One region of the Salinivibrio sp. MA607 genome, then DNA from elsewhere that is predicted to be linked to it. Evidence: predicted binding sites of a transcription regulator. Region 1 holds the regulator's gene; each other region holds the start of a gene.

Region 1 (7,462 bases):
AAACGGGGAACGGGCGCACCGGTACTTTTTATGCTTATCAAGAGTCTGGGGTCGAGCCCGATATTTTAGCCACCGCAAAATCACTCGGTGGCGGGATCCCAATTGGTGCCATGTTAACGACCGACGCCTTGGCTGCGCATATGAAGCCGGGGGTTCATGGCTCTACTTATGGCGGTAATCCACTGGCCTGTGCGGTGGCAGAAGCGGTGGTTAATGAAGTGACCAAACCCGACGTGCTTGCCGGTGTCATAGAGCGTGAGCAATGGTTCCGTGACGGGTTAGAAGCGATCAATGATAAATATGGCATCTTCAGTGAAGTGCGTGGCAAAGGCTTGTTACTCGGTGCGGCACTGAACCAAAACTGGGAAGGCCGAGCACGCGATATCTTGGTTGCGGCAGGCGAAGAAGGCTTATTGGTTCTCGTTGCCGGGCCTAATGTGGTGCGTTTTACTCCCTCACTGGTCATTACCAAAGCGGATATTGAAGAAGGAATGGCACGCCTAGAACGTGCGATTGCCAAGGTCGTCGCAGGATAGCGACCTGACTCACTCGGAGGGATTTGAGATGTTAGTTATTCGGCCGATCCGTGCATCAGATTTTGATGCACTGATGTTGTGTGCGGAAGCGTCCGGGCATGGATTTACCTCCTTGCCGGTCGATGCCGATTTGCTACAGGGGCGGATTAATAATTCGCTTGAGAGTTTTGCCAAACAGGTGACAGAGCCGGGGCCAGAGGGATATCTGATGGTCGCCGAAGATTTAGAAACCGGTGAAATCGCAGGGACCACGGGCATCGAAGCCGCCATTGGCCTTGATAACCCGTTTTACAGTTACCATCTGACCAAGGTGGTACATTCATCACGCAAACTGAACGTGCACAACATTGTTGAAGTGTTGACCTTTGGCAACAACTACACGGGGGCGACAGAAATCTGCACCCTGTTTATGCGTCCAGAGTTTCGTGGCGGGTTAAACGGTAAGTTATTGTCTAAATGCCGCTTCCTAATGCTGGCGCAATTTCCAGAGCGCTTCGCTGACGTGGTGTTTGCCGAAATGCGCGGTGTGTCGGATGACGAGGGCAACTCGCCATTTTGGCAGTGGCTAAAAGACAACTTTTTTAACATTGACTTTACCTTGGCGGATTATCTCACCGGGATTGGTGCCAAAGGGTTTATTGCCGACTTAATGCCTAAATTGCCGATTTATGTGAGCCTACTGAGTGAGGAAGCTCGTGCAGTTATCGGTCAAGTGCACCCGAATACCCGTCCAGCATTACGCTTGTTGGAAAAAGAGGGCTTTTCTTGCCGTGGTTATGTCGACATCTTTGATGCGGGCCCAACGGTAGAATGCTTACGCCCCAATATTGAGTCTGTACGTCACTCTTTCACCGCCTCAGCGCGCGTAAGAGAGCACAGTAGCGCGCAGGATTATTTAATATCGAATACCGATTTTGCTGGCTTCCGTGCCACCGCGGCGAAAGCTGCGATCGATCACGAAACCAATCAAGTTGTGATTAGCCCAGCGGTTGCCGATGCATTGAATGTAAAAAACGGCGATCAACTGCGTTTGATTGCCATGGGGGGATAAAATGACAAAGCAATCAGCAGGCCATTTGATTCATGGCGAGTGGGTGAAAGGCGAGGGCGAGATCATGACCTCGCAAAACCCCTTTGATAGTCAATGTATTTGGCAAGGTGCAGAAGCGAGTCGTTCGCAAGTGGAGCAAGCGGTCAGCGCCGCACGCGACGCGTTTTTGCGTTGGCGCAATACCGATTTTTCTGAGCGCCAAGCGCTGGTGGAGCGCTTTGCCGAGATAGTGAAAGCCAATACCGATGAACTGGCTCGGGTCATTGCCGAAGAAACGGGCAAACCCTTGTGGGAAACCAAAACCGAAGTCGGGGCCATGGTAGGCAAAGTGGCGATCTCCTTGCGCGCGTACCACGAAAGAACAGGCTCACGTGAAAAAGACGTCAATGGCACCCAAGCGGTATTACGCCATCGTCCACTTGGCGTTATGGCGGTATTCGGGCCTTACAATTTCCCTGGGCATCTACCTAATGGCCACATTGTTCCAGCTTTATTGGCGGGCAACAGCGTAGTATTTAAACCCTCTGAGCTGACGCCAAAAGTCGCAGAGAAGACCTTGGGCTATTGGCTCGAAGCGGGATTACCGCAAGGACTGATCAGCCTGGTACAAGGTGGGCGCAATACCGGCGAGGCGCTGGCCCAAGCGCGCGGTATTGACGGTTTATTGTTTACCGGTAGCGCCAATACGGGGCATATTCTTCATCGTCAGTTTGCTGGCCAGCCCGATAAAATGCTGGCGCTGGAAATGGGGGGCAATAACCCCTTGGTGGTGAGTGATCAGTTCGGTGATTTAGACGCCACGGTATACACCATTATTCAATCGGCCTACCTCAGTGCCGGTCAGCGGTGTACGTGTGCACGCCGCCTGCTGCTGCCTGAGGGAGAAGTGGGTGACAAGATCTTGACTCGCCTAGCACAATGGACCAAAACCGTGCGAGTGGGTGGCCAGTTTGATGATCCCGCGCCTTTCATGGGCGCCCAAATTTCAATGGCTGCCGCCGAGGGGATTTTGGCCACACAACAGAAATTGATCGATCTGGGAGCTACCCCCGTCATAGAGTGCGAGCATTTACACGATGCGGTGATTTCTCCAGGGATTTTAGATGTGAGTGGCATTCAAGCGTTACCCGACGAAGAGTATTTCGGTCCGCTACTACAAGTGCAGCGCTATCAGGATATGGCTGATGCGATCACGAAGGCGAATGATACCCGCTATGGTTTGTCGGCAGGCCTTATCAGTGAAGACGAGGGCGAATGGCAATACTTCCTCGATCATATTCGCGCAGGGATTGTGAATCGTAATCGTCAGTTGACAGGGGCAAGCGGTGATGCGCCATTTGGCGGGCCAGGTGCGTCGGGTAATTTACGTCCAAGCGCTTACTATGCCGCCGATTATTGCGCTTATCCCATGGCATCAATGGAAGGGGAGCAGGTGGTACTGCCTGAGACGTTCGCCCCCGGTATTCCGACTCAACAAGATTAAGGAGACCAATATGGACAGTGGCCAAGCGTTATTCGATAAATTATGGCAAGACTATATTAACCGTCTTTGCCCATCGGCACATCAGGTACATGCCTTGCTCGAAGAAGGGCAGCCTTTAATCAATGATCATATTGCCTTGCGGACATTTGGTTTGCCCAAGGTTGGGCTTGAGGTCTTGGCGCGCCCCTTCCTGGCGCTAGGCTATCAGCAAAAAGGGGACTATACCTTTGAAGCGAAAAAGCTCAATGCCTGCCATTTCGAGCACCCCGATCCTTTGATGCCGAAAGTGTTTATCAGTGAATTGATGGTCGAGCAATGCTCGCCTGCGCTGCAAGCCATTGTTCATAAGCTGGTGGCACAAGTCGATGCGTCGTCACTAACAGGGAGCGATTTTCTTCATCAGGGGCGGCTTTGGGACATCGATAGCGCCACCTATCAAGCGCTTGCTGAGGAGAGTGAATACGCGTCCTGGGTAGCCGCGCACGGTTATGGCGCGAATCATTTCACAGTGAGTGTCAATCAGTTAAAGGCTCATGATCATTGCCAATCGGTTAATCAAAAGCTGCGAGACAATGGCTTTGCAATTAACGAAGCGGGTGGGGAAGTAAAAGGGGACGCATCCGTTTATCTGGAGCAATCCTCCACCATGGCTGACCGTGTCCCTGTTGTTTTCTCTGATGGCACGCAAACCATTCCAGGTGGGTTTTATGAGTTTGCTAAGCGTTATGTGTTGCCCAACGGTGAGTTGTACCAGGGGTTTGTTGCCGCTTCAGCGGATAAAATTTTTGAGAGCACGCACTAACAAATAGTGGATATAACGAGGCCTAAACGGTTAAGGAAGAGTTCGCTCTTCCTTTTTTTTTGTTTTAAAAAGAAAAACCGACGCCAGGGCGTCGGTTGGGAATACAGAGAGCGCTGTGATTAGCGGGTACCGTATACCACGATGGTTTTACCATGGGCTGAAATAAGGTTTTGCTCTTCCAGCATTTTAAGAATACGCCCCACGGTTTCACGCGAGCAGCCAACGATTTGGCCAATTTCTTGACGTGTGATCTTAATTTGCATGCCATCAGGGTGCGTCATGGCATCGGGTTGCTTCGCTAAATTCAACAAGGTTTGCGCAATACGGCCCGTGACGTCCAGGAAGGCAAGATCCCCCACTTTTTGGCTGGTCACTTGCAAACGGCGCGCCATTTGTGAGGACAAACGCATCAATATATCGGGGTTAACCTGGATCAGTTGGCGGAACTTTTTGAATGAGATTTCTGCCACTTCACAAGGAGACTTAGCCCGAACCCAAGCGGTACGCTCCTGATCATCTTCGAAAAGGCCTAGCTCACCGATGAAATCACCTTGGTTAAGATAAGACAGGATCATTTCCTTGCCTTCTTCATCTTTGATTAGAACGGCGACAGACCCTTTCACGATGTAATACAAGGTCTCCGCTTTTTCGCCTGCATGAATCAGCGTGCTTTTAGACGGATACTTGTGGATGTGACAATGTGAAAGGAACCACTCGAGTGTAGGGTCTGTTTGAGGTTTTCCTGGAACCATATAACTTATTTCCTCTGCATGTGTTGCCCGGCAACAACGTCCTATCTTTGTCTGAGGGGTAACCCACCAGATCTATGCACAGAATACGAAGTCTGGGCGCGGGCTACAAGCTCACTGTATGTTAACAAGAGTGTATCTTTTTTTGTTAGCAATTTCTTGATTTTGATCTAGGCCAACCGCCTAAAAAACTGGCAAAAACGTGGCTAAGATCACGGCTTGAGAAGTAATACACGATAGATGCGCTACGCCCTAGCCAATCTTGCCTTTTTCGATTAGCTGCTGAATCAATGGACGGATGATAAGTTCCATCGCAAAGCCCATCTTACCGCCTGGCACGACGAGTGTATTATGCCGTGACATAAAAGACCCCGTGATCATTTGCAGCAGATAAGGAAAGTCGACGTTTTTCATCCCTCGAAAGCGGATCACCACAAAGCTCTCATCCAACGAAGGAATGCCTTTGGCGTTCAGTGGGTTGGAGGTATCGACCGTCGGCACCCGTTGAAAGTTAATGTGAGTGCGTGAGAATTGCGGCGTAATATAATGCAAATAATCGTCCATCGACCGCACAATCGAGTCGGTGACCGCTTCGCGTGAGTGGCCCCTATCGCGGGTATCGCGGACAAACTTCTGAATCCACTCAAGGTTGACGATCGGGACCATACCAATCAATAGGTCGACATGTTGAGCGACATTGACCTCACCATCAACCACACCGCCGTGCAAGCCTTCGTAAAATAGTACGTTGGTATTGTCGGGTAAATCCTGCCATGGTGTGAAGGTCCCTGGCATTTGATTGTAGGGCACCGCTTCGTCAAAGGTATGCAAGTAGCGGCGATATTTGCCTGTGCCGAGTTCACCGTACTCACGGAAAAACTGCTCTAATCGCGGAAAATCATTGGCGGTGGGGCCAAAGTAACTAATGTGCCGTCCTTGCTCACGTGCTTTACGGATCTCGACGTCCATTTCCGGTCGCGTAAAGCGATGGAAACTGTCCCCTTCTAGCCACGCCGCTTTGATGTTCATCATCTGGAACATCTTACGGAATGCTTCGGATGTGGTGGTGGTCCCTGCTCCTGAAGAGCCGGTGACCGCGATGATTGGATGTTTAGCCGACATGACGCGCCCTGTCATTCAGTCTGAATGTGTATCGCTGTTTATTGCGTACAGCGATGCTAAGATCTGAGTGCTTCTTTACGACGAATATCCACTGTCTCGTGCAACTCAGAATACACAATCACGGCGTCGCCGGATTGCAGTTGTTGGCGAACATCCGCCACTTTTTGTGCAAAGCTGACTTCCTGCTCACCATAATCGGTTCCTTCCCGTAACACAAAGTGCTCGATTAAACGAGTCAGTGTTTCCTCAGGGACCGATTGCCAAGGAACCATCATACTACATCACCTTTTGTTGATTTATGGCTGAGACGTTAGGGTGCTTGATGCTGATATTGTGAATCAGCTCGCATTTTACCCAATCATTCAACACAATGCAGTAGATCAATGTGCGTCGGTCTTTTTTGCTTTGCGTGGCGTCCTTTTTTAACGGGACGAGCAAAGGCGTGAGGCTAACCAGTGAGGCACCGACTGCTCCAGCCAGAACTGTGGCTGGCGCCAACTGCCGGTAACAAAACCAACATGCCCACCATGTTCGCTCAGTTGATAGTCAATATTCGCGGGCAGAGGCGAGGTTGGGATCACTGCGTCGGTCATAAAGGGATCGTCTTTCGCATGGATAATCGCAAGTGGGACCGTAATAGCGTCAAGGACAGATAAACCACTACAGCTTTGATAGTAGTGTTGAGCATCGTCAAAGCCATGCAGCGGTGCGGTGACCGTTTGATCAAACTCGAACAGAGTTTTAATCTTTGGCCGCTCCCCAGCATGCCACCGACCCACTTTTTGGTGTCGGGTAAGTTTTTCCGATAAGGTTTGTCGCATCGACCGTAGCAAATACGCTTGATAAACACGGGAAAACCCTTGTTGAATACGGGTCGAGCACGCCGCTAAATCGAGCGGGGGAGAAATAGCACAACCACAACTGACAATCGGATCATGCTGATAGTCGGCCAGGTAGCGCACCAACATGTTTCCTCCCAAAGAGACTCCCACAGCGGCAATCTCATTGTTCGGGTAGGTCTGGCGTAAATAGGTCAAAAATGCCCGAGCGTCCTCCGTTTCGCCGGAATGATAAGTCCGCGGCGCGCGATTAAGACGGCCACTGCAACCGCGAAAATGCATCACCACACCGCACCAGCCTTGCTGTTTAAAAGCGGCCAATAATCCATTGGCATAAGGGCTATCAAAGCTTCCTGCCAGGCCATGAAACAAGACAATAATAGGCTGTCCTACCTCGGGATGATGCGTCCATGCAAGATCGACAAAGTCACCGTCAGGCAGATCAAACGCTTGCCAAATAGGCGCAAAAAGCGGTTGCCGGCGCAGCAGGCGTGGCAGTAAGGTTTGCAGATGCGCATTACGGGCAGTTGGAATGGGGTTAAAGGGTGTCATCATCGTCTGCTCCATCCTCTTTTGTAGGCCGGTCTACCCGTAGTGGTGTATAGAGATTACGGGCAGAGGGGGATAGCTGGCGGCAATAATAGGCCAAGGGAGACGCGGCTTGTGTGAGCCAGGATTGACGATTAAGCACTTCAATCAAGTCTTGTTGCTGGAACTTCTCTAAACTGAGTTCAAAGTTGAGCATTTTTTTATATTGGCCGGTGCCCACGCGTGGCTTGAGATCGCGTCTTAGATGGCGATAAGCGATCAGCAAATGTTCAGACCGGCTCAAGGCGTGCTTAAGCTGGGTGAGGCTCTCGGGGCTAAGCCCGTAACCGTG
Region 2 (7,462 bases), on a different contig from region 1:
GATGATTGCCATGGGGATTGTTACTATTGTCGTTGCCATCACCGTGATGGGTCGCGTGATGAAAAAACTGATGGTGGGTCGGGCAAAAGAGATGCTTAAAAATGCTATCGGTCGCGGTCCATTGCACGGTATTTTCTCAGGCTCAATCGTCACTGTGTTGGTGCAATCTTCATCAACGACCACTAGCTTGATGGTGCCATTGGTCGGCTCAGGCGTGTTAAAGGTGCGTGATATTTATCCATTCACATTGGGCGCAAACATTGGTACCTGCATTACCGCGTTACTTGCCGCCACAGCCGTCACGGGCGAGTTCGCCGTCTTTGCGCTGCAAATTGCATTAGTACACCTTAGTTTTAATATCCTAGCCACCGCGCTTATCTTTGGTGTGCCGTTTTTACGCGAATTACCGCTCAAAGGTGCAGACTTGTTGGGCAAAATGGCCGCCAAATCAAAAATGGCCGTCCTCGTTTATATCAGCATGGTCTTTGTTGTAATCCCAGGCAGCATCGTCCTCTTATCCCAATAAGCCTGAGATTTAGGTCACACACAAAAAACGCAGCCAGCTGGCTGCGTTTTTTTATTGAAAATTGGCTCAAGATGACACCAAGTCGTATCGCCTCGTTAACGTTACTGCCTATCAAACAGCAATACGTTAAACCGCAATCGGCGCTTTAATGGTCGGATGCGGATCGTAGCCTGCAATTTCAAAGTCATCGATTTTATATTCAAAGATAGAGGCAGGCTTGCGTTTAATGGTCAATGTCGGCAACGCACGCGGTTCACGCTTTAGCTGTTCATGGACAATATCATCGGTCAGATGGTTATGATAAAGGTGAACATCACCGAAAGTATGGACAAAATCACCGACCGCTAGGTCGCACTGTTGCGCCACCATATGGGTGAACAGCGCATAGCTAGCAATATTAAACGGCACACCCAAGAAGTAGTCTGCACTACGCTGATAAAGCTGGCATGAGAGCTTGCCATCCGCCACGTAGAACTGAAACAAACAATGGCAAGGGGCCAAGGCCATTTTGCCTTGCTCCGCGTTCTCTGATGGGCTGATGGACTCATCCGGCAAATCGGCAGGGTTCCACGCCGTGATAATATGGCGACGCGAATTGGGTTTGGTTTTAATTTGCTCGATCAATTGCGCAATCTGATCCACGGTTGAGCCATCTGGACACGCCCAAGAGCGCCACTGAGCGCCATAGACGGGACCGAGATCACCTTGCTCGGTGGCCCATTCATCCCAAATACGTACCTTGTTGTCTTGTAAGTACTGGATGTTAGTCTCGCCGTTAAGAAACCACAAAAGCTCGTGGATAATCGCTCGGGTATAGAGTTTTTTGGTCGTTAACAGTGGAAAGCCTTCAGCAAGGTCGAACCGTAGTTGGCGTCCAAATATCGATCGCGTTCCGACACCAGTGCGATCTCCCCTATCTGTCCCATTACCGAGAATATCCTGCATCAACGCCTGATACTGCTTCATAGTGTTTCCTATCATTGACCGAACAAACAAAAGGCACCGCTGAGGTGCCTTGGTGTATCACTTACTATAACCGATTCGCGTTATTCGGTCACTTGGCGGGTTGGCATCGATACGCCCATAGCATCATCAACGCCCCTACGATCACCATCGGCAACGATAAAAGCTGCCCCATACTGAATATTCCTGCAAATAACCCGAGATGTGCATCTGGCTCGCGGAAATACTCCACAATAAAGCGGAATGTGCCGTAACCGGCCAAGAAAAGCCCCGAGACCGCCCCCATTGGGCGTGGCTTTTTAATGTACATATTGAGGATCACAAATAACGCGACGCCTTCTAATGCAAACTCATAAAGCTGCGAGGGATGGCGTGGCCACGGGCCCCCGGTTGGAAAGACCATCGCCCAAGGCACATCCGTGATGCGCCCCCATAGCTCACCGTTCATAAAGTTGCCCAACCGGCCAGCGCCAAGGCCAAATGGTACTAACGGCGCAATAAAGTCAGCCACGGTAAAAAAGTGACGCTGCGTTTTACGTGCATACCATGCCATGGCGGTGATCACACCCAACAGACCACCATGGAACGACATGCCTCCTGTCCATACTTTGAACAAAAATAAGGGGTCGGCGATAAAAGCATCCAATTGGTAAAAAAGCACATAGCCAATGCGTCCACCCAATACCACGCCAAGAAAGCCGGCAAACAGCAGATCGCTGACTTCTTCTTTGTTCCAACCACTGTTGGGTTTTGTCGCACGATGGTTTGCCAGCCAAAGAGCAAACACAAACCCTAACAAATACATCAACCCGTACCAGCGTACCGCTATGGGGCCTAACTCGATTAATACCGGGTCGATTGACGGAAAGGTGAAATAACCTTCAGCCATGAATTTGATCCTTTATTTCAACAACATGCTAGCGCCGACAATAACAAGAAAGACGGCAAAAATACGTTTTATTTGCTCAGTAGGTAACTTCACCGCAAGCTGCGCGCCTACCCGTGTCATCCATACAGACGTGGAAACCACCCCGAGCAACGCGGGTAAATACAAGTATCCGACACTGAGTGGCGGTAAGGGTTCCGTCTGTCGCCAGCCCAACCACACAAAGCTAATCATGCCACCGAACGCTAATACCGCTCCCCCCGCTGAGGCACTACCGATCGCTTGATGCATGCTGACCCCACGCCAGTGTAAATATGGAACAGTAAAGGATCCGCCACCAATGCCTGCCAAGCTAGAAAGTGTCCCAATCAAGGTTCCAGCCGCAGAAAGCCGCCACCAATGCGGCAATGGGCGCGCTTGATAGACGCGGCGATTAAGTAACATTTGCAGTGCCATCGCAAGCACAATCACACCAAATAAACGGGGTAGCCAATCAGGAGGCAGCAAGTCAGCAAATCCGGCCCCAAGACTACCGCCTAACAGCATGCCAGGAACAAGCGCTTTGACCGCCTCGACATGCACATTACCTAAGCGAAAATGCCGCCATGCCGACGCACTTGAAGTCAAAACGATCGTTGCTAACGACGTCGCCAGAGCAATGGGCATCACCACCGTCGGTGAAATGCCAAAAACCGGCAATAGAAACGTTAAAGCGGGTACCACCACCAGTCCACCGCCAATGCCAAGCAGCCCTGATAAGGTACCTACGCACGCACCGACTAGCATGCAGACCACAAACAACAACAGTGTTAGGCCAGTGATCATCGCATTTGTCCGATTTTGACTAGCGCATCAAGCCCATGTTCGGCCAGAAAGGCTTCGGTCGATGCCCGAATCGCATCAGGGTCGTCTAATGTCAGCATAGTATTCGCCTGCACCACTAGCGCCTCATGCGGTAATCGACTTAACAGATATTTGATTTTGGCGACATTCCGAGTGTTCATACTCAGTTGCTGGTAACCCAATCCCACTAATAATGCTGCACCCACAGGATCGCCGGCCAACTCACCGCAGACACTTACCGGTAATTGATGGCGCGCACCCATAGTTGCAATGGATGATAAGGCATGGAGTACTGAAGGATGCAGGGCATCAAAAATATCCGCGACCCGCGCATTATTGCGATCAACGGCGAGTAAATATTGGGTCAAGTCATTGGTCCCTACCGATAAAAAATCGATATCACGCGCGATATTATCCAACTGATACAAAATAGAGGGAACTTCGACCATGATCCCGAGCATAGGGATATTAACGCTCTCACCCGTGCTCTCGGCCTCTTGGCTGACCTCTTGATACGCGCGGCTGACCAAGGTTTTCGCTTCCAATAACTCATTGCGGCCAGAGATCATTGGCAGTAGTAACTTAAGGTTATTTAAACCTATGCTCGCGCGTAACATGGCACGGACTTGGATCAAAAAGATATCCGGATGATCCAAGCTGAAGCGAATACCGCGCCACCCCAGAAAAGGATTATCTTCTTCCACACTTAGGTAAGGAAGCGGCTTATCTCCACCGATATCCAACGTACGCATCACCACAGGCTTATCAGGGTAACTGGCAAGAATGGCGCGATACTGTTTCACTTGTTCGTCTTCAGAGGGGAACCGGCGTAACATTAAAAAAGGGACTTCAGTGCGAAAAAGTCCTACCCCATCCACCCCTTGATTAATCGCAATTTGACTATCGGCACTAAGACCGGCATTTAAATGGACCTCAACCCGGGTGCCGTCTTGGGTTTGTCCCGGGCTGGCCAGTGCTGTCTCAAAGGTCGATTGTAAGCTGGCTTCTTCTTGAACCAATTGCTGGTATTCGTTGATCAAGGCCTCGGCAGGCTCGATCATTAATATCCCTTTGTGTCCATCGAGGATAACGGTTTTGTGGTGCAAGCGTGAGGGAGAAAAGCTGACTCCCATGATCGCAGGGATCCCCAATGCCCGCGCGAGAATGGCAGCATGAGAATTAGCCGCTCCCTGTTCGGCGACAACGCCTGCCAGTAAGGTACGAGGAATCGAAGCCAGCATACCGGCTGTCAGCTCGTGAGCCAGTAACACAACCGGTGATGAAATCGCTGGAGCACTGCCTGCCGGGGCCATCAAAAAATAGAGTAATCGCTGACCCAGTTCTTTTACATCGTCTGCGCGCGCTTTGAGATAAGGATCGTCCATCAGGGAAAAGCGTGCGGAAAAGGCCTCCACAGTTTGTCGCACGGCCCACGTCGCTTCATCGCCTTGCTGGATCCTGACCGTTATGTCTTCTCGCAACATGGGATCATTGAGCAGATGTACAAACAGATCAAAAATCGCTAATGCGTCTTTTTGTAGCTCCTTATCAAAGCGCTTACGCAAACGCCGGAACTCGGTACTGGCCTCATCAATCGCGGCGTCCAAGCGGTCGAGCTCTCGCGACACATCGAGACTGCTTGCCGGAGCAACGTCTTCTAACCTTGGTTGCGACTCGTCGCACCAAGCTTGAGCAATACCGATCCCCGGTGACGCCGGCATCCCTTCAAGTAAAATAGGCGATCGGGTACCTTGCCACCCCCCTTGCGCATCCGCATGGGCAAATACCACCGCCAACTGCGCGGCTAAGGTGACAAGAAACGACTCTTCACTTTCATCAAATTGACGCGGTTGGTGTTGCTGAACGACTAATACGCCCAGCACCTTTTTGCGATAAATAATGGGCGTACCCAAAAAAGATTGAAACGCATCTTCTCCGGTCGCTGGAAAAGGTTTAAACGCAGGATGTCGTCGTGCATAAGCGAGGTTTAAAGGCTCAGCCCGTTGACCAACCACGCCAACTAACCCGTCACCAAACGACATCGACACTTGCGCCGACGGATCGAGCCCCTGCGTTGCCATCAAATCAAAGCTTTGTTGCTCAAGGTTGGCGAGATAGACAGAGCAGCACTCGGTACGCATTGCCAAGCAGGTTTGTTGCACCAACGTATGCAGCGCCTGATCGAGATCGGCTGACACTGCAACGCTTTGCACAATATTCCTTAACTGCGTGAGCACCGAGTTTCTCCTTTACCCTCGCTTATTTTTACGTCGAGGTTTGCGTTCTTTAAAAGGCATCGCAAGCGGCGCAAACTCTTTCATTGCACGCCGATAGACTTCACGCTTAAATGCCACGACTTGACGCACAGGATACCAATAACTGACCCAACGCCAGCCATCAAATTCCGGTGTCCCGCCACGCAAAACGTTCACGTGTGACTCATCACACTCAAGCTTAAGCAAAAACCATTTTTGCTTTTGCCCAATACATACGGGTTTAGAATCCCACCGCACCAAGCGTTTCGGTAATTTATAACGTAACCAATGTCGACTAGTCCCCAAGATGCGCACATCTTTTTTGGTCAGCCCAACTTCTTCATACAATTCACGATACATGGCTTGCTCAGGACTTTCTCCTTCATCAATACCACCTTGTGGAAACTGCCATGAATGCTGACCATATCGACGAGCCCAGAGTACTTGACCGTGGCCGTTACAAATTACTATCCCCACATTGGGACGATAGCCATCGCCATCAATCACTGGACAACCTCAATGATAAATCTCTACTGAACCTGATTTTTTCACAAAAAGCGGCTGAGGGTAAACAAACATTGTGGATTGACCTTCTTTTTTGCGCTCTCGTCGTCATCTGAGGATAACTCACCCTCTAACAGGAAGTTATAAACATAGCAATGAGAGTTTGCGCACATTTATTCACGCTTTCTGTGGATAGATTTGTGAAGAAGCCTAGAAAAAGTGCATTAAAGCATCAGGTATCGATCATCTAACGGAAGGAAATATTGTCATACAAATAAAATAAGACCTTAAATTCATAAACTTAAAAGTAATTCGTTAAGATAGGATCCTTGACAAGATCCGACGATCATTAAATACGCACAGATCGCTCAAAGATCCATCAGTTAGTGAATTATCCACATTGATAGCTCAAAAAAACGACAGATCAGCTCTTTTATCCATTTTTCTCTGATTTTTATTACTGTATATATGATCATGTGCCTCATTTTACGCGCATAAAATGATGCCCATGTGGATAACTAAAGGACAGTCATGACATTCTCTCCCCAAGGATCCACTTGCAGCACTGATGACAGTTCTCGATAATGCACGACCGTTATGCCCATAAACAGGATCGAGCCACTGTGATACATCCTCCTGAATCTGAACAGATACTGATGGACCGAGCACTAGAGCTTGCAGGTCTGACGCTGGGTGAAGTGAGCCAATCACTAGGGATAAGCTGTCCGGAAACACTCTCTCGGGAAAAAGGCTGGATCGGTATGTTACTCGAGACCTGTTTAGGTGCCAATGCGGGGAGTAAGCCTGAACAAGACTTCGCACATTTGGGGATTGAGCTAAAAACCATTCCCGTCAACCAAAACGGTAAGCCTCTAGAAACAACCTTTGTCTGTGTCGCACCACTCACTGGGATTGCGGGGGTGCGTTGGGAAACCAGCCATGTAAGACAAAAACTATCACGCGTGTTATGGGTCCCCGTGGAAGGCGAGCGTGATATTCCCGTGGCGAAGCGACGGATAGGGACTCCCCTGCTGTGGTCTCCTAGCTCAGAAGAAGACGCATGCTTACGCGCCGACTGGGAAGAATTAATGGATTGGGTGGCATTGGGACGCGTGACCGAAATCACGGCACGTCAAGGCCAATACTTACAATTGCGGCCCAAGGCTGCTAATGGCAGCGTACTCACCGACGCCTTTGGGCCTCATGGCGAGCCAATTCGAACGCTACCACGTGGGTTTTATTTACGGACACAATTTACCCACCAGATCCTGACCCGTTACTTCCTCGATCCACAATAATAGCGCCTTAAAATCGAATCGGCATGTCTTCGCGACACCCAGGCTCCCCACCGGTCGCGAACTCATCATAGGGATCCATTAAGCGTAACACGCCCTGTTCAATGCCAAGCGCCTTGAGCTTATCCCCCACTTGTCCCACATGATCAAACTGCATCACCTCGCCGGTTTGATCGGAACGTAAAGGCTC
Region 3 (7,462 bases), on a different contig from region 1:
CCATGAGTTTTTTGTTCCCGACTACCCTCGAGTTTGCTGCGACGGATGCTAGCATTACGCCGCCAGAGGGTATTAGCCAGGTATTAAGTACGCTACTTTTCAATATCGTTGACAACCCTGTTAACGCGTTGATGAGTGGTAACTATATTGGTATTTTGGCTTGGGCGATTGGCTTAGGTATTGCTCTTCATCATGCGTCGAACGAAACCAAACGTGTCTTCTCGGATGTATCCGAGGGGGTATCGATGATCGTCCGCTTTGTGATCCGGTTTGCGCCTTTGGGTATTTTTGGCTTAGTGGCAAGCACGTTAGCGAAAAGTGGCTTTGATGCTTTGATGGGGTATTTACACCTTTTGGGGGTGCTACTCGGCAGTATGGCAACCATCGCCTTGGTGGTAAATCCGCTGATTGTGTATATCAAAACGCGTCAAAACCCCTATCCCCTTGTTTTTCGCTGCCTGCGTGAAAGCGGTCTCACCGCTTTCTTCACCCGTAGCTCTGCAGCCAACATTCCAGTGAATATGCAGCTATGCCGCCGCCTTGATTTGGATGAAGATACTTATTCTGTCTCTATCCCACTCGGTGCCACCATCAATATGGGAGGCGCGGCGATCACCATTACCGTATTAACCCTGGCTGCTGTTCATACACTCGGTATCCAAGTGGATATCGCCACGGCTGTGCTGTTGAGTGTGGTGGCCGCGGTATCCGCGTGCGGCGCGTCGGGGGTTGCTGGCGGCTCCCTATTGTTGATCCCACTCGCGTGTAATTTGTTTGGTATTCCACAAGAGATTGCCATGCAAGTGGTTGGGATTGGCTTTACTATCGGTGTTTTACAAGACTCTGCCGAAACAGGCCTGAATAGCTCAACCGACGTAGTATTTACCGCGGCGGCATGCTTGGGTGAAGAGCGTAAAAACAGCTAACCAACGCCCTTAGCCAAGATCAAAAAAAGCAGGTGCACAACACCTGCTTTTTATCATCTTTTAACTGTGAACCAAGATAACGATTAACCCTCCAGCACTTTCATCAGCAAATTACCATCGTACATCGCCTGCTTTACCATCGCCGCTCCAGGCATCGTCGCTTGGGTATAGAAATAGCTTTCTTCCAAGACTAGGTACTTGCTATACAGCGGAATCGTCTGCGTTTTTAAACATTCCATGATCGCAGGATACAACACCGATTTAGCGCGATTGAATTCGCCACCAAATAATATTTTTTCTGGGTTAAATAAATTCACCACAATCGCTATGGCGGTTCCCAAGTGATGCCCCAGCTCGGTGATCACTTGGTGGGCCAAACCATCGCCTGACACCGCTGCATCGCATATAGCCTCTATCGTGAGGGGTTGGTCGTGCAAGCAACTCGGATGCCCTTCATTGAGCAATGTCTCCACCTGCTCATAGATCGCGGACAGGCTTGCGACCGTTTCCAAACAGCCATAATTACCGCAAAAACACCGCTTACCAAAGGGCTTAATTTGAATATGACCTAACTCGCCAACGTTACCGATCCGCCCTTGAAGCACTTTACCCTCGAGCACAATACCGGCCCCAACGCCGCTATGAACCGCGACCAGAACGGCGCTGTCTGCTTCTTTCGCGTTACCAAACAACTTTTCCGCTAGTGCCCAAGAACGGGTGTCGTTCCCCACAAATACCGGTAAACCGGTCTCACGATGTAATACAGGCCCTAGAGGCATATGGTCGACCTCGAAGTGCGGCATTTGAATCACGGTGCCTTGGGCACTATTTACCAAGCCCGGTAGCGAAATCGCAATACTGGTGACACGATCCACCGTTTGTTGGTGCCGAGAGAAAAACGCATTGACATGATCGACCACGGTGGTGAGTAATGCACTTTGCGCCACCACCGTTAATTCATGCCGTTCTTGAATCAAAATTTCACTGCTTAGCGAATGCAGCGCCAGAGTGAGATAACCTCTTCCTAGACGCATGGACAAAAATTGCCAGCCTTCGTTATCCAGCATCAGCCCTACAGCTGGACGCCCGCGCATGCTCGTTTCTTGGATCGGCGCCTCTTTTACAAGGTGAGCGTCCATCAGTTCGCGCACAATTTTGGTGATACTGGCAGGCGCCAGTTGGCTGCGTTTCGAGAGTTCGATCCGCGAAATAGGCTCAAAACGGTCGATTAAATTATAAATCGTGCCCGCATTTTTGCGCTTAATATGATCGATATGTCCCGGCTGCCCAATAATCATGCCCTTTCCTATTACTACGTGGCTGTGGCGATAAACCCTGACACCGCCTATTTAGGTGAATTTTTTTACTTCGCGAACTAATTGTGAAGCAATTGGCCGCTAGCACGTGACATTTGTCACTTTATATCTTTGAAATCGCGTACAAACTCACAAAACCTGTCTAAACAGTAACGCTGTTCATCCTCTAATCGCGGGCTAAAAAACAAGATCTCAAACTTATTCGTTGGCATAATGCGGGGCTCATATTCTATCGCTATTAATCACCATGTACCGAGTCAACGAGATATTTGAAACGATCCAGGGCGAAGGCACCTTCACAGGGGTTCCGTCGGTTTTTGTCCGCTTGCAAGGATGTCCAGTAGGATGTGCCTGGTGCGATACTAAGCAAACCTGGGAAACGGATGATAAGGATCAACAAGATAAGATCTTTATTATTGATAAGTCAGAGGATTCACCGACTTGGTGCTGGCTAGGAGCCGAAGATATCGTCACTGAAATCACGCAACGCTATCACGCTAAGCATATCGTGATTACCGGGGGCGAACCCTGTCTTTATGATTTGGTACCTTTAACGGAAGCCTTGGAAGAGGCTGGATGCCAATGCCAAATTGAAACCAGTGGCACCTATACGGTCTATGCGAGCCAAGCCACCTGGGTAACGGTGTCGCCCAAAATCAATATGCGCGGTAAATTGCCCGTTCTCGCCAGTGCGATGGCGCGAGCCAATGAGATAAAACATCCGGTGGGGACAGAAAAGGACATTACACAATTAGAGACTCTGCTTGAGACCTGCCCAGCCTCTCCTGGTGCAACCATTGCGCTGCAGCCGGTAAGCCAAAAGCCACGTGCAACCAAACTTTGCATCGACACCTGCATTGCGCGCGGCTGGCGTTTATCCGTGCAAACACACAAGTATTTGAATATCGCCTAAGTGACGATGACGAGGACGGTGGCAAGATAAATCGCGCCGTCATGGAGCAAAGCACACGTCGAAAAGCGACAAAAAACGCCGAGTACTGAAGTGACCTCATAAAGCTGGACACTGCTACTCGGCGTTTTTTTATTTCTCTCGACTGCTTCTTATTTACCTCGAGTATTGTTACTCACGTCGAGTTTCGTTACTCACCTCGATAAGTGCAACCTGCGGTACAAGTTTCTTTCACCATGACCTGGCTTAACAGAGGCAGATTCGGTTTTACCTGTTGCCAAATCCAGTGTGCTAGCACTTCACTGGTTGGATTTTCTAGCCCTTCAATGTCATTGAGATAGTAGTGATCCAGGCGCTGATAAATCGGTTTGAAAGCCGCTTTTATTTCGGCAAAGTCGATCACCCACCCCGTATACGGATCAACGTCGCCTTCTACATACAAACGCACCGTAAATGAATGCCCATGTAAACGCCCACATTTATGGCCTTCTGGCACATTCGGTAAATGGTGTGCCGCCTCAAAGGTAAATTCTTTAAACAACTCAGTGGTCATTTTACTTCATTCCAACAACAACAAGAGGCCGCATGCTACTTAAATTCGCTGGCCGACTCAAACGCATTCATCCGACCACACCCGTTAGTCTGTGCGGCCAGAATGCCTCGCAATACGGGTTTCCATCTCATTATTGGGACGATTTACGTCGATGAAATCACACATTTTATATGAGGATACCGCCACAAGTGCGCTCTCGGTTTAACATAGTCGCTACAGGCTATAACTGATAACTCTATAAATTAATAACAAATGGTTGACTCATGCGTATGACCCTTGCGAGCAAAATTCTTCTTGCTCTTTTTCTTGTTTTCGCTCTTGCGCTCGCCACCTCGCTGGCCTATCAGTCGCATCAACAAAAAGCCTTGATGACATCGATTGTCAGCGAGCAAACCTTAGATAAAGCGTCCAACTACTTTGATAGCCTTAATATGCTGATGCTCACCGGCACCATCAGCCAGCGTAATACGTTGCGAGAGAAAATGCTGTCACACAAAGGCATCGACGACGCTCGCGTGATCCGTGGAGAGGCAATAACCCGCTTTTTTGGCCCAGGAAACCCTGAGCAATCTGCCCAGGATGCCATTGACCAACGCGCCCTCAAAGGTGAAACCATTGTCGAAACCTTTGATGCTGATGCGGGAAAAGGATTGGTGGTCGCCCTGCCGATGAAAGCGAGCAGCGATTATCGCGGTACCAATTGTCTGCAATGCCACGTAGCAGAGGAAGGCACCGTACTCGGTGTTATCCGGCTCGAGTATGATCTTGAGCCTTTGTATAGCACTATCGATAGAGAAATGTTAATTACCGCTGGGATCATGGGCAGCATCGCTGTGATTGGATTTTTAATCTCACTCACTGTGATTCGCCGCTGGGTGGTCTCCCCGCTTAAGCGCGTCTCTGCCTTTATGAAACGCACCAGCCATGACAAAAATCTTTCCGAGCGCCTCAACAATACCCGTGACGACGAGATTGGTGAACTGTGCAATAGTTGCGACCAGTTGCTTGATAACTTTGCTGCCAGCCTGCAACAAGTTCAGCGCACCTCAGAAACCCTGTCTGCTGAGGCCATGAATCTGATCCGTGTCTCAAGCCATACCGATCAATTAGCTGATAGCCAACGTCACGAAACCAATGACATGTCTTCAGCCATCGATGATGTGCAGCAGCATCAACACGACATTCAAAATCGTACTCAAGAAGCGGCGCAATTGAGTGAATCTGCCGCAGGCAGTGCCAATCAGGGCAGTGATCTGGCGAATGTCGCGGCCAATGACATTCGTAAGTTGGTGGCTGATATTGGCCAAGTACGCACACAAATATTGGATGTTAATCAACAAAGCCAGCAAGTAACGACGATCCTCAGCGTGATCCGGGAAATTGCCGAGCAAACTAACTTATTGGCGTTGAATGCCGCCATTGAAGCTGCTCGAGCCGGAGAGCAAGGCCGAGGATTTGCGGTGGTTGCCGACGAAGTACGCAACCTTGCCAGTCGTAGCCATGATGCCACTGGTGAAATCCAAACCATCATTGAAAACTTGTGTGCAGGCAGTGAAGCCTCTGCGCAGGCGGTTGAAGCGACCAGTGAAAGTGCTAATCAACGTGCAGAAACCGTGATGGAACTTTCTACCGCTTTGGGTAATATCGCCGACCAAGTTAGAACGGTCAATGACAACGCCAATGACATCAGCAAACAAAGTGATCACCAGGCGCAAATGACCGATGCCTTGCTCGCTCAAGTGGGTCGTATTCAAAGTCACGCCAACGATACCGCAACCAATGCTAATGAGGTGAAAGCGATTAGTGCAAATCTCGAGCAGCTGGTTGAACAACTTGAAGGGTTAATTGGCCAATTTCAGCTCTCAGACACGCTCAAACCTTGAAGCTATACAGGATACAGGTAAACTTGCTAGTCTAACTTGCAAAATCACTGATGCGGTCACACCCCGTTGGCCGCATTACCTAAACGGAGATAGAAGCGAATTATGACATACGCGCCTGTAGTAGACGTCCTGCGCGGCAAGGCGGCAGTCGACACTGAAGTGACTGTGCGTGGATGGGTCCGGTCACGCCGAGATTCCAAAGCCGGTATTTCTTTTCTTGCCATTTACGATGGTTCTTGTTTTGACCCTATTCAGGCCGTGGTCCCTAATGAGCTGGATAATTATCAGCAAGACGTTCTGCGCCTGACCGCAGGCTGCTCCGTTGAGGTCACGGGTAAGGTTGTTGAATCGCCCGGAAAAGGTCAAGCCTATGAGCTTCAGGCAACGGCAGTGAAGGTCGTTGGCTGGGTTGACGATCCAGACACGTATCCAATGGCGAAAACGCGCCATTCGATTGAGTACTTGCGTGAAGTGGCGCATCTCCGCCCACGTTCAAACGTAATTGGTGCCGTTGCACGTGTACGTCATACGCTCTCACAAGCCATTCATCGCTTTTTCCATGAGCAAGGCTATTACTGGATGTCTGCACCGCTGATCACAGCGTCGGATTGTGAAGGTGCGGGGGAAATGTTCCGGGTGTCTACCCTAGACATGGCCAACGTGCCAAAAACCGAACAAGGCGAAGTCGATTACGATCAAGACTTTTTTGGCAAAGAAGCGTTCTTGACCGTATCGGGTCAGTTAAATGCCGAAACTTACGCCTGTGCACTCAGTAAAGTGTATACGTTTGGTCCCACCTTCCGTGCAGAAAACTCCAATACTAGCCGTCACTTGGCTGAGTTCTGGATGGTTGAGCCAGAAGTGGCGTTTGCCGATCTTGATGACTCTGCCGAGCTTGCAGAAGCCATGTTGAAATATGTCTTCAAGGCCGTGTTGGATGAGCGCAAAGATGACATGCAGTTCTTTGAACAGCGGATCAATAAAGATGTCCTGACTCGTTTGGAGAAATTCGTCAACGCCGACTTTGCGCAAGTGGATTACACCGATGCGGTCACTATTTTGCAAAACAGCGGCCAAACTTTTGAATTCCCCGTTGAGTGGGGCATTGATTTAGCCTCTGAGCATGAGCGTTACCTGGCAGAAGAGCACTTTAATGCACCGGTTGTGGTAAAAAACTACCCGAAAGACATTAAAGCGTTCTATATGCGTATGAACGATGACGGTAAGACCGTTGCTGCGATGGACGTACTCGCACCGGGTATCGGCGAAATCATCGGCGGCTCTCAGCGTGAAGAGCGCCTAGATGTGCTCGACCAACGCCTTGAAGAAATGGGGCTAGAAAAAGAAGATTTCTGGTGGTACCGCGATCTTCGCCGTTATGGCACTGTCCCTCACTCTGGTTTCGGTCTGGGCTTCGAACGTCTGGTTTCATACGTGACGGGAATGAGCAACATTCGTGACGTGATCCCATTCCCTCGCTCACCACGCAATGCCAGTTTCTAAATAGATACACTTATCCAAAGGCTGCAGGTTGCAGCCTTTTATTTGCATTTAGCTTTCATTCATCATAACCATGGACGACACCAATGTTTGAGAAAATCTCTGCGGCACCTGCTGATCCTATCCTAGGGCTAACTGAAGAATTTAAAGCGGATCCACGTGAAGATAAGATTAACCTCGGGGTCGGGGTCTATAAAAACGAGCACGGCGAAACGCCCGTTTTAACCTCAGTAAAAAAAGCCGAGGCACTACTACTCGATAAAGAAACCAGCAAATCTTATTTGAGCATTCCAGGCACCGCCGAATATGGCCTTGCCGTTCAGCAATTACTTTTTGGTGAGCATGCGGATGTCATTAAAGACAAACGCGCACAA
Region 4 (7,462 bases), on a different contig from region 1:
GAGGCGCTTGGCTGCGACTGCGACGTTGGGGCGTGTTCGGGCACGGCAATAGTCACCGGCTCATAAGGGACCGTTTTAACCGGCTGGAACGCCAACATCCGCAGCAATACCATCTCTAGCCCCGCACGTCCATCGGGGGCATAGGGTAAATCTTGTCGACCCTGCAGCGCTATTTGGTAACATAGCTGCACATCTTGCGGCGTTAAGCGCGACGCTAAAGCCTGTATGCGCGCGTGATCACCCTCTGCATCATCGCGGGTTTGTGGCAGTGTTTGCGCCAACGCAATTTGATGAAGCTGGCCTGCGAGCTCTTTAAGCAACCCATCCCATTCGACGCCAATTTGTGCAATCTGCGCCAGCCCATTCATCAGCTCAACCGCATCTTGATTCACTAATGCTTCCAGTAACAACAACGCATTGTCACTGCTTAAGGTCCCTAGCATTTCTGCTACTGCGCGGGTGCTAATCTGACCGTTACCGAGCGCAAGCGCTTGATCGGTTAAGCTCAGCGCATCGCGCATACTGCCTTCTGCCGCACGTGACAGTAGCATCAGCGCGCGCGCGTCAGCTTCGACGCCCTCTTGACCAAGAATGTAATCGAGCTGGGTTTGGATCTGACTGGCGTCAAAATGTTTTAAATGAAACTGCAAGCAGCGCGACAAAATGGTCACCGGCAATTTTTGCGGATCCGTGGTCGCCAGCAAAAATTTCACATACTCGGGTGGCTCTTCCAGCGTTTTAAGCAAGGCATTAAAACTATGCCGCGACAGCATGTGGACCTCATCAATCAGGTACACCTTATACCGTCCGCGTGCGGGTTTATACTGGACGTTATCAAGCAGCTCGCGCGTATCTTCTACCTTGGTGCGTGACGCTGCATCAATTTCCAACAAGTCAACGTAACGCCCTTCATCAATTTCACGGCAGGTGGCGCATTGGCCACACGGTGAGGACGACACGCCCTGCTCGCAATTTAATCCTTTGGCAAAAATACGTGCGATGGTGGTTTTGCCCACTCCCCGCGTTCCACTGAACAGGTAAGCATGGTGCAGGCGGTCATGATCGAGCGCATTGGCGAGCGCCGTCAGCACATGGCTCTGCCCCGCCACCGCGTCAAAGTTATGGGGGCGCCATTTGCGTGCAAGAACTTGATAACTCATGTCAATTGGCTTCCTAGTGGCTGATAAATGACCCAAGGCCCAGCGTCGTGTTCACCATTAATGGCCGGCAAACTCGCACAAACTGTACACACTAACGCCAAGCGCCGTCAGTTTTTCCTCACCGCCAATATCCGGTAGGCTAATGACAAAACCGGCGTGTTCCACGGTGCCGCCCAACCGACGCACTAATTTGACCGTGGCTTCAATGGTGCCACCGGTGGCGAGCAAGTCATCGATCACCAGCACTTTATCACCGTCATCAATGGCATCACTGTGGATCTCAAGCGTATCTTCACCGTATTCTAGCTGGTAATTTTCGCTGATCACCGCCCGTGGCAATTTGCCTGGCTTGCGCACCGGCACAAATGGCAATGCCAGCGCTAAGGCCAAGGGCGCGCCAAATAAAAAGCCGCGCGATTCGGTGCCAATCACCTTGGTAAAGCCTTGATCCCGATACTTTGCTACCAGGGCATCAATGGTGGCCTGGTAGGCGGTCGGGTCTTCCATCAAGCTGGTGACGTCACGAAATAAGATGCCTGGCTTAGGGTAATCAGGAATGGTTTGAATGCTTTGTTTAATCACATCCAAGTTGTCGTTGCTCATGGCCAATTCTCATCGGTAAAAAACGCAAACCGCCATATTATGAATTTTCGGCCGTACCAGCAACAGATTCCGTCTCAGGCAGGCGGAGAAACCAGCATAAGAGCACAATCAGACAAAGCAGTAGCATGCCTTTTAACCAGAGCGCTGGCACCATGTACATTGAGAATGAGAAACTGGCCACGATCATCACCGTTGCCCGCTTTTTGACCCGCCGGCTGATGGCGCGTTGTTGATACCAGTCAGTCAATATTGGCCCGAACGTTGGATGGGCATGAAGCCAATTGGCGATACGGGGAGAACCGCGCATAAAACAGCCGCTTGCGAGCAACAAAAACGGGGTTGTTGGTAACACAGGCAAAAACGCCCCGGCGGCACCGAGTGCGACCCAAAACCAACCCAAACCGTTCCACGCCCAACGCCAAGCGACGGATGGAGCTGGCGGCGCGGGTGTTGTTTGTCGCGCTTTTGACTGTGGCGCGTTTGACTGCACCGCTTTTGACTGCATAGCCAACTTGCCCTTATTGCCGCACGGTCACCAGGGTGACCCTCTTACCCCAGTGTAGTGATCCAGCCGCAATGGGTACAGGGCGAGCTTAGGAAAAATGAGGCAGTATTGAATAAGGCGGTGATTAACCGCCAAATACAATCCCGAGCCAAGTGAGGCTTGCGGGTAAGGTGGGGATCAGTAAGACCAACAAAAAGCCGATAAAATACTTTAGGTTATAAGGTTCTTTAAATTCGTGACTCATAGGTTACAACGCTCACAACAACATAACATCAGTGAGTAGCTACTATAGCCTAGCTTGGCCCCGCTAAAAACGGACGTTTTGTAAGGTTTTAATCCGATTATTGATTTACATCAGGGTAACAACTTGGTGCATTGGGTCATGATAAACGTCATTTAGCCAATCAAGCGAACTGACCATGGATACAAATACTCTTGCGCAGCTGCGGCGTAAGCTCACTCGTGAGCGTGCCGAGCTGATCGCCACCTTAACCACGCGTTTGCGTGAAGACTGGGACAAGCATTGCGACACCCTGACTGTCACAGAGCTGATCAAAGAAAGCCAAGGCCTACCTGGCGCAATTCGTTGCCTCGGTGAACGTCTGGAAAAAGTCGATGCGGCTTTGTGTGCCATGGATTTGGAAATTTACGGATTGTGTGCCGATTGTGAGAGTGACATTCCACTCGATGATTTAATCAAAGATGCCGCGGAGCAGCGCTGTCCGCAGTGCCGCGCATCAAACTATTATCACCACGATCCGGCCACTCGCCGCGCGACAACGGGCCCCCGTAAATCGGTGTGAGCCCAGGTCGACTTTCGCTTGTCTCATCGTGGCTTAAACGGAACGCGCCCAGCATCAGCTGGGCGCGTTTTTTAATAACCGTGTAAAGCTGTCAAGTGGGTGATACTGACTACCACGCCTCCCCCGAACACGCGCTTAATCTTGATCAATGATCCAACGACGGAAGGTTTTACGCTCTTGGTCGCTGGCTTTGGTGTACCAAAGCTTAAGCTGCGACAAGGCATCGCCTTTAATAGAGGCTTGTCCTTGGTCGTCGACCTCGACTAACACGTCGTTAAGGTTTTTGCTTTCACCTTGGTCGATAATAATACCGTTTTCGCGGTTGTACTCGGCCACCAGCGCTTCCATATCGGCATAGGCGCCAAAGCCATCACCTTTAAGCTCGACGGCCTCTAACGGCATTACCTCGCTATTATCAAACTCGGCTTGCCATTGTGGGTTATCATCAAAATAGCTGGTCGCCTGGGTTTTCACTCTTAGATTGGCATCAATGTTAATGGTGGCATCGCGGCCATCAACGTCTAGCTCAAACAGATACGGACGCGAGGTAAAAATCACCTCTTTACTTCCTCGCTTTACTTCGCCATCAAAGCGCATCACCAACTGGTGGGTGCCATTAGCAAGTTCAATGGTCTGCTGCGGCGCCCAGTTGTCAAAACTGACTTTGCTGCCATCCACCACCAAAAATTCAATATGACGGGCGGAGGTAATTTCCGCCGCATGGATGGCGCTCGATGCCATCAGTGCACCCAGCATCCATGCGGCTTTTGTTAACTTCTTCATTGTCACTCCAAACGATACGACGAAAAAAGCCGCCCTAAGGCGGCTTTTGTAATCAGTGCTACAACTTAGCAATAGGATTTAAGCTCAATTAGAACTTAACTTCCATACCTGCTACGTAACCCCAGTCTTGCTTGTCAGCGTCGTTGTCGCCAACTTCTGCGTACACGTGCGCGTTACTGTGCAGTGCATAAGTCACGTTAGCGTAGTAACCGGTTACGTCTTCTTCACTGTCGTTATCTTTGTTGTCGATACCGATAGCGTAAGTGGTTTTACCGTGCGTATAATCAGCTGCAACAGAGAAGAAGTCAGCTTCTTCTTTGCTAGAGCCATCATCAACGGTGTTCACGCCGTAAGACGCTGCTAGGCTTACATTCTCGATGCCAGCATACTCAACTTCGAAGTTGTAGTTTTCTACGTCAGAATTTGCGTTGTACACATAACCATCATCTGTACCGTTAACATTTGCGTCATCTGCATAGTAGTAGTAGACGCGCATGTCAACGTCAGCTACACGATAGCCAAGACGGCCATCATAGATTTTATAATCATCAGTAGCTTCTTCGCCATCACTGTTCTGTACTGTAGAGAAGCCCGCGTAGAAAGTGCCGTTGTCGTAAACGTATTTAGCAACTTGGTTACCTTCGGTTTGAAGAGTGCTGTTAAGAGCTGTTGACAACTCGTAATCTTTGGTGATGCCCATGTCATCGTTGATTAACAACTGACGACCGAAAGTAAGCGTACCCCAATCACTACCTTTGAAACCAACATACAATTCGTCGTTTTCAGTAGTGCGCTCTTCGAATTTAAATGCAAAATGACCGATAGCGGCTAAATCATCAGAGATTGCAACTTCGGTATTTACTGCAAAGTCACCGTCATCTAGACGCCACTCACCGTCGCGATCTTCACCTACAGCTTGGAAGTATTGAACTTCAGCGGCACCTGATGCGTCTACTTTAACGCCTTCTGCGTCATACAGGTTGATGCTTGCTGATGCTGAGCCAGCAGCCAGCAGAGCTGGTACTGCCATTGCTAGAATAGTCTTTTTCATGGTTAATCCACTGCCTTTTCTATTTAGTCATTATGAGTTCCTTCATGGAACTCTGTTTTATGGTGACTGTCACTCTGTTACCAGCAGCAAACGCTGCGAAGCACAAAATGCCAGTTCACTGAAACTTCGTGGCTAATCGTGCAGAACATTTGAGGTTCTGTCAACTGGCTGGAAGCGCATTACAAAATAGACAAAAAACACTTAAAAACAAACAGATAGTAAACATTAATGAACTAAGATCACAGTTTAAACCTCGTTAGCAGTGTGCGTTGATGAAATTTAACAACAACCCTTTGCGATATAAAATTCTGAATACTGCTTTTTATTATTTCATTTTTAGAATAAAAAACTAATCAATAGCTTAAATACGGCTTTTTGTTAATCAAACGGCAGATCAGCAAGATAGCAGCGAATGGTTCAAATTAAATTCGTGACCAAGATCTCATATCTGTAAGGAAAACTTACATTTCGCGATCGTTTTCACGTTTTTTCTCCGTGTTATACTGGGGCTTATCCTTTACTACTCGGACCTGTTGATGCTCAGCCCTGCCGTAAAATCAGACATTCGCGCGTGCTACCAAACGCTACAAGACCAACTTCCCTACTTTATTCCGCGCAAAGCTCAGAACTATTTAGTGGCAGAGCTGGCCAAAACCTTGGCGGGTGATTATGACCCCAAGCGTCGGCTACTGGTGGCCGAGGCCGGCACAGGGGTGGGCAAATCAATGGCGTATTTGATGGGCGCGATCCCGTTTGCGCTTAACAACAATAAAAAAGTGGTGGTGTCGACCGCAACCGTGGCGTTGCAAGAGCAGCTCGCCGATAAAGATATCCCGTTTTTTCATCGTATCTGCCCCAAGCCGTTTGATTTTATCTTGGCGAAAGGGCGGCAACGTTATTGCTGTGCACACAAGCTGAGTGCAGTGGCAGAGACCGAGAGCATCCAAGGGGCGCTATTTGCTCAAAAACCTAAGCGCAGCGAGCAATTGCTGCTGAATGATCTTTACGTTGCCCTGAGTCGAGGAAAATGGGATGGTGACCGCGACAGCTGGCCCAAACCGATTGCCGATCACCTATGGCAAGCGATCGCCTCTGACAAACACACCTGCCATGCTGGCCTGCCCGCTCACCGTGGTTGTCCCTTTGCCAAAGCGCGCGAGGCGATGGATAAAGCGGATGTGGTGGTGGTTAATCACAGCTTGCTGCTCGCCGATCTCGAACTCGGCGGCGGGGTGATCTTGCCCGAGCCAGAGCAGTGCCTGTATATGATTGACGAGGCGCACCACCTTCCCACGGTGGCGCGTGACTTTTCAGCCGCCAGTGCCAGTTTGCTTGGCGTGGTGGGCTGGTTAGAAAAGCTCAATCAAGCCGCCACTAAACTCGGGAACACTGCGGATATCAAACGTGCACACCGCTTTGTTGATAGCTTACTCGAGGCGATACAAACCCTGATCCCAGGATTACGCGAGGCAAAAAACATGCTCAGTCAACTGTCGCTCAACGACGACGGTTGTTATCGCTTTGCCGACGGTGAACTGCCCGGAGCCCTAATTGCACCCAGTGAGCAGCTTAAAACCGCGAGCAAAAAAGCTCATCAGGCATTGGGAAAGATCCATGATTTGATCAATGAGCGTCTGAAAGAAAATGACATTTCCGCCAAACTGGCTGATCCGGCGCTTGCCGAAACCGCGTTTTTCCTCCAACGGTTAGAAAATTTAGAAAAAGTCTGGACCTTAATGGCCCAACCGAATGCCGATAAAGGCGCACCGCTTGCCCGTTGGGTGCAAGCCTGCCGTGAGCGCGAGGCGGATCTTTGGGTGCATGTCTCTCCCTTAGAAGTAGGCTGGCGTCTGGATCAAATGCTCTGGTCTCGCGCCGCCGGGATTGGCCTGTTTTCTGCGACCTTGCGCGCCCTGAATCGCTTTAGCTATTTTTGCCGCCAAGTCGGACTGAGTGAAAGCGACGGTTCGCGCTATTTAGCCTTGCCCTCGCCGTTTGATTACGCCAATAAAGCGCGCTTGGTGATCCCAACCATGCCTTGTGAGCCGCAAGCCAGTGCCTTTACGGCGGCGCTGAGCGAGAAAATCCTTGAGCACTTAGAGGGCGAGCGAGCGTCCTTGGTATTGTTCGCCTCTTATTGGCAGATGAAACAAGTCACCCAAGCCATTGAGCAAACGGTCACACAACGCGGCTGGCAACTGCTCTGTCAGGGCACACAATCACGCACGGCGCTATTAAAGGCCCATCAGCAAGCAGTCAGTGCGGACAAAACCAGTATAATTTTTGGCACCGGCAGTTTTTCCGAGGGCTTAGATTTGCCCGGTAACTTATTGACTAATCTCATTATTACGAAAATTCCCTTTGCGGTCCCCACTTCTCCAGTGGAAGAAGCTCACGCGGAGTACATTGAACGCTGCGGTGGCAATCCGTTTTTACAAATCGCGGTCCCAGAAGCGAGTAAAAAGCTGGTGCAATCAGTCGGTCGTCTACTGCGCAAAGAGGAAGACTCTGGTAAGGTAGTGCTTCTTGACCGGCGCATTATCACCCGCAGATATGG

Evidence for each region. The regulator CRP, encoded in region 1, controls carbon source genes, mostly activating them, when cyclic AMP is high. The targets are predictions, from matches to a motif close to TGTGANNNNNNTCACA.
Region 2: a site for CRP is predicted at 6,134-6,149, ahead of rppH (RNA pyrophosphohydrolase). Genes of this name have one in related genera too.
Region 3: a site for CRP is predicted at 2,330-2,345, ahead of mlc (sugar metabolism global transcriptional regulator Mlc). Genes of this name have one in related genera too.
Region 4: a site for CRP is predicted at 5,335-5,350, ahead of dinG (ATP-dependent DNA helicase DinG). Genes of this name have one in related genera too.

The regions. Positions count from the first base shown of each region.
Region 1 covers NZ_MUFJ01000001.1:211,432-218,893, forward strand. Annotated here, with positions in the region: gene BZG81_RS01050 (aspartate aminotransferase family protein) at 1-536, shown strand, start outside; gene astA (arginine N-succinyltransferase) at 565-1,587, shown strand; gene astD (succinylglutamate-semialdehyde dehydrogenase) at 1,589-3,070, shown strand; gene BZG81_RS01065 (DUF1338 domain-containing protein) at 3,081-3,872, shown strand; gene crp (cAMP-activated global transcriptional regulator CRP) at 3,992-4,624, opposite strand; gene BZG81_RS01075 (phosphoribulokinase) at 4,874-5,743, opposite strand; gene BZG81_RS01080 (YheU family protein) at 5,800-6,018, opposite strand; gene BZG81_RS01085 (hydrolase) at 6,166-7,137, opposite strand; gene BZG81_RS01090 (TIGR02444 family protein) at 7,121-7,462, opposite strand, start outside.
Region 2 covers NZ_MUFJ01000015.1:37,755-45,216, forward strand. Annotated here, with positions in the region: gene BZG81_RS08785 (Na/Pi symporter) at 1-526, shown strand, start outside; gene BZG81_RS08790 (thymidylate synthase) at 653-1,492, opposite strand; gene lgt (prolipoprotein diacylglyceryl transferase) at 1,581-2,378, opposite strand; gene BZG81_RS08800 (sulfite exporter TauE/SafE family protein) at 2,391-3,200, opposite strand; gene ptsP (phosphoenolpyruvate--protein phosphotransferase) at 3,197-5,455, opposite strand; gene rppH (RNA pyrophosphohydrolase) at 5,468-5,980, opposite strand; gene mutH (DNA mismatch repair endonuclease MutH) at 6,562-7,275, shown strand; gene BZG81_RS08820 (DUF6482 family protein) at 7,283-7,462, opposite strand, start outside.
Region 3 covers NZ_MUFJ01000007.1:33,062-40,523, forward strand. Annotated here, with positions in the region: gene sstT (serine/threonine transporter SstT) at 1-926, shown strand, start outside; gene mlc (sugar metabolism global transcriptional regulator Mlc) at 1,010-2,224, opposite strand; gene queE (7-carboxy-7-deazaguanine synthase QueE) at 2,490-3,155, shown strand; gene queD (6-carboxytetrahydropterin synthase QueD) at 3,343-3,705, opposite strand; gene BZG81_RS05095 (methyl-accepting chemotaxis protein) at 3,969-5,588, shown strand; gene asnS (asparagine--tRNA ligase) at 5,691-7,091, shown strand; gene BZG81_RS05105 (amino acid aminotransferase) at 7,175-7,462, shown strand, end outside.
Region 4 covers NZ_MUFJ01000006.1:69,583-77,044, reverse strand. Annotated here, with positions in the region: gene dnaX (DNA polymerase III subunit gamma/tau) at 1-1,160, opposite strand, end outside; gene apt (adenine phosphoribosyltransferase) at 1,218-1,763, opposite strand; gene BZG81_RS04625 (YbaN family protein) at 1,801-2,268, opposite strand; gene BZG81_RS04620 (conjugal transfer protein TraR) at 2,688-3,071, shown strand; gene BZG81_RS04615 (YccT family protein) at 3,207-3,854, opposite strand; gene BZG81_RS04610 (porin) at 3,943-4,905, opposite strand; gene dinG (ATP-dependent DNA helicase DinG) at 5,442-7,462, shown strand, end outside.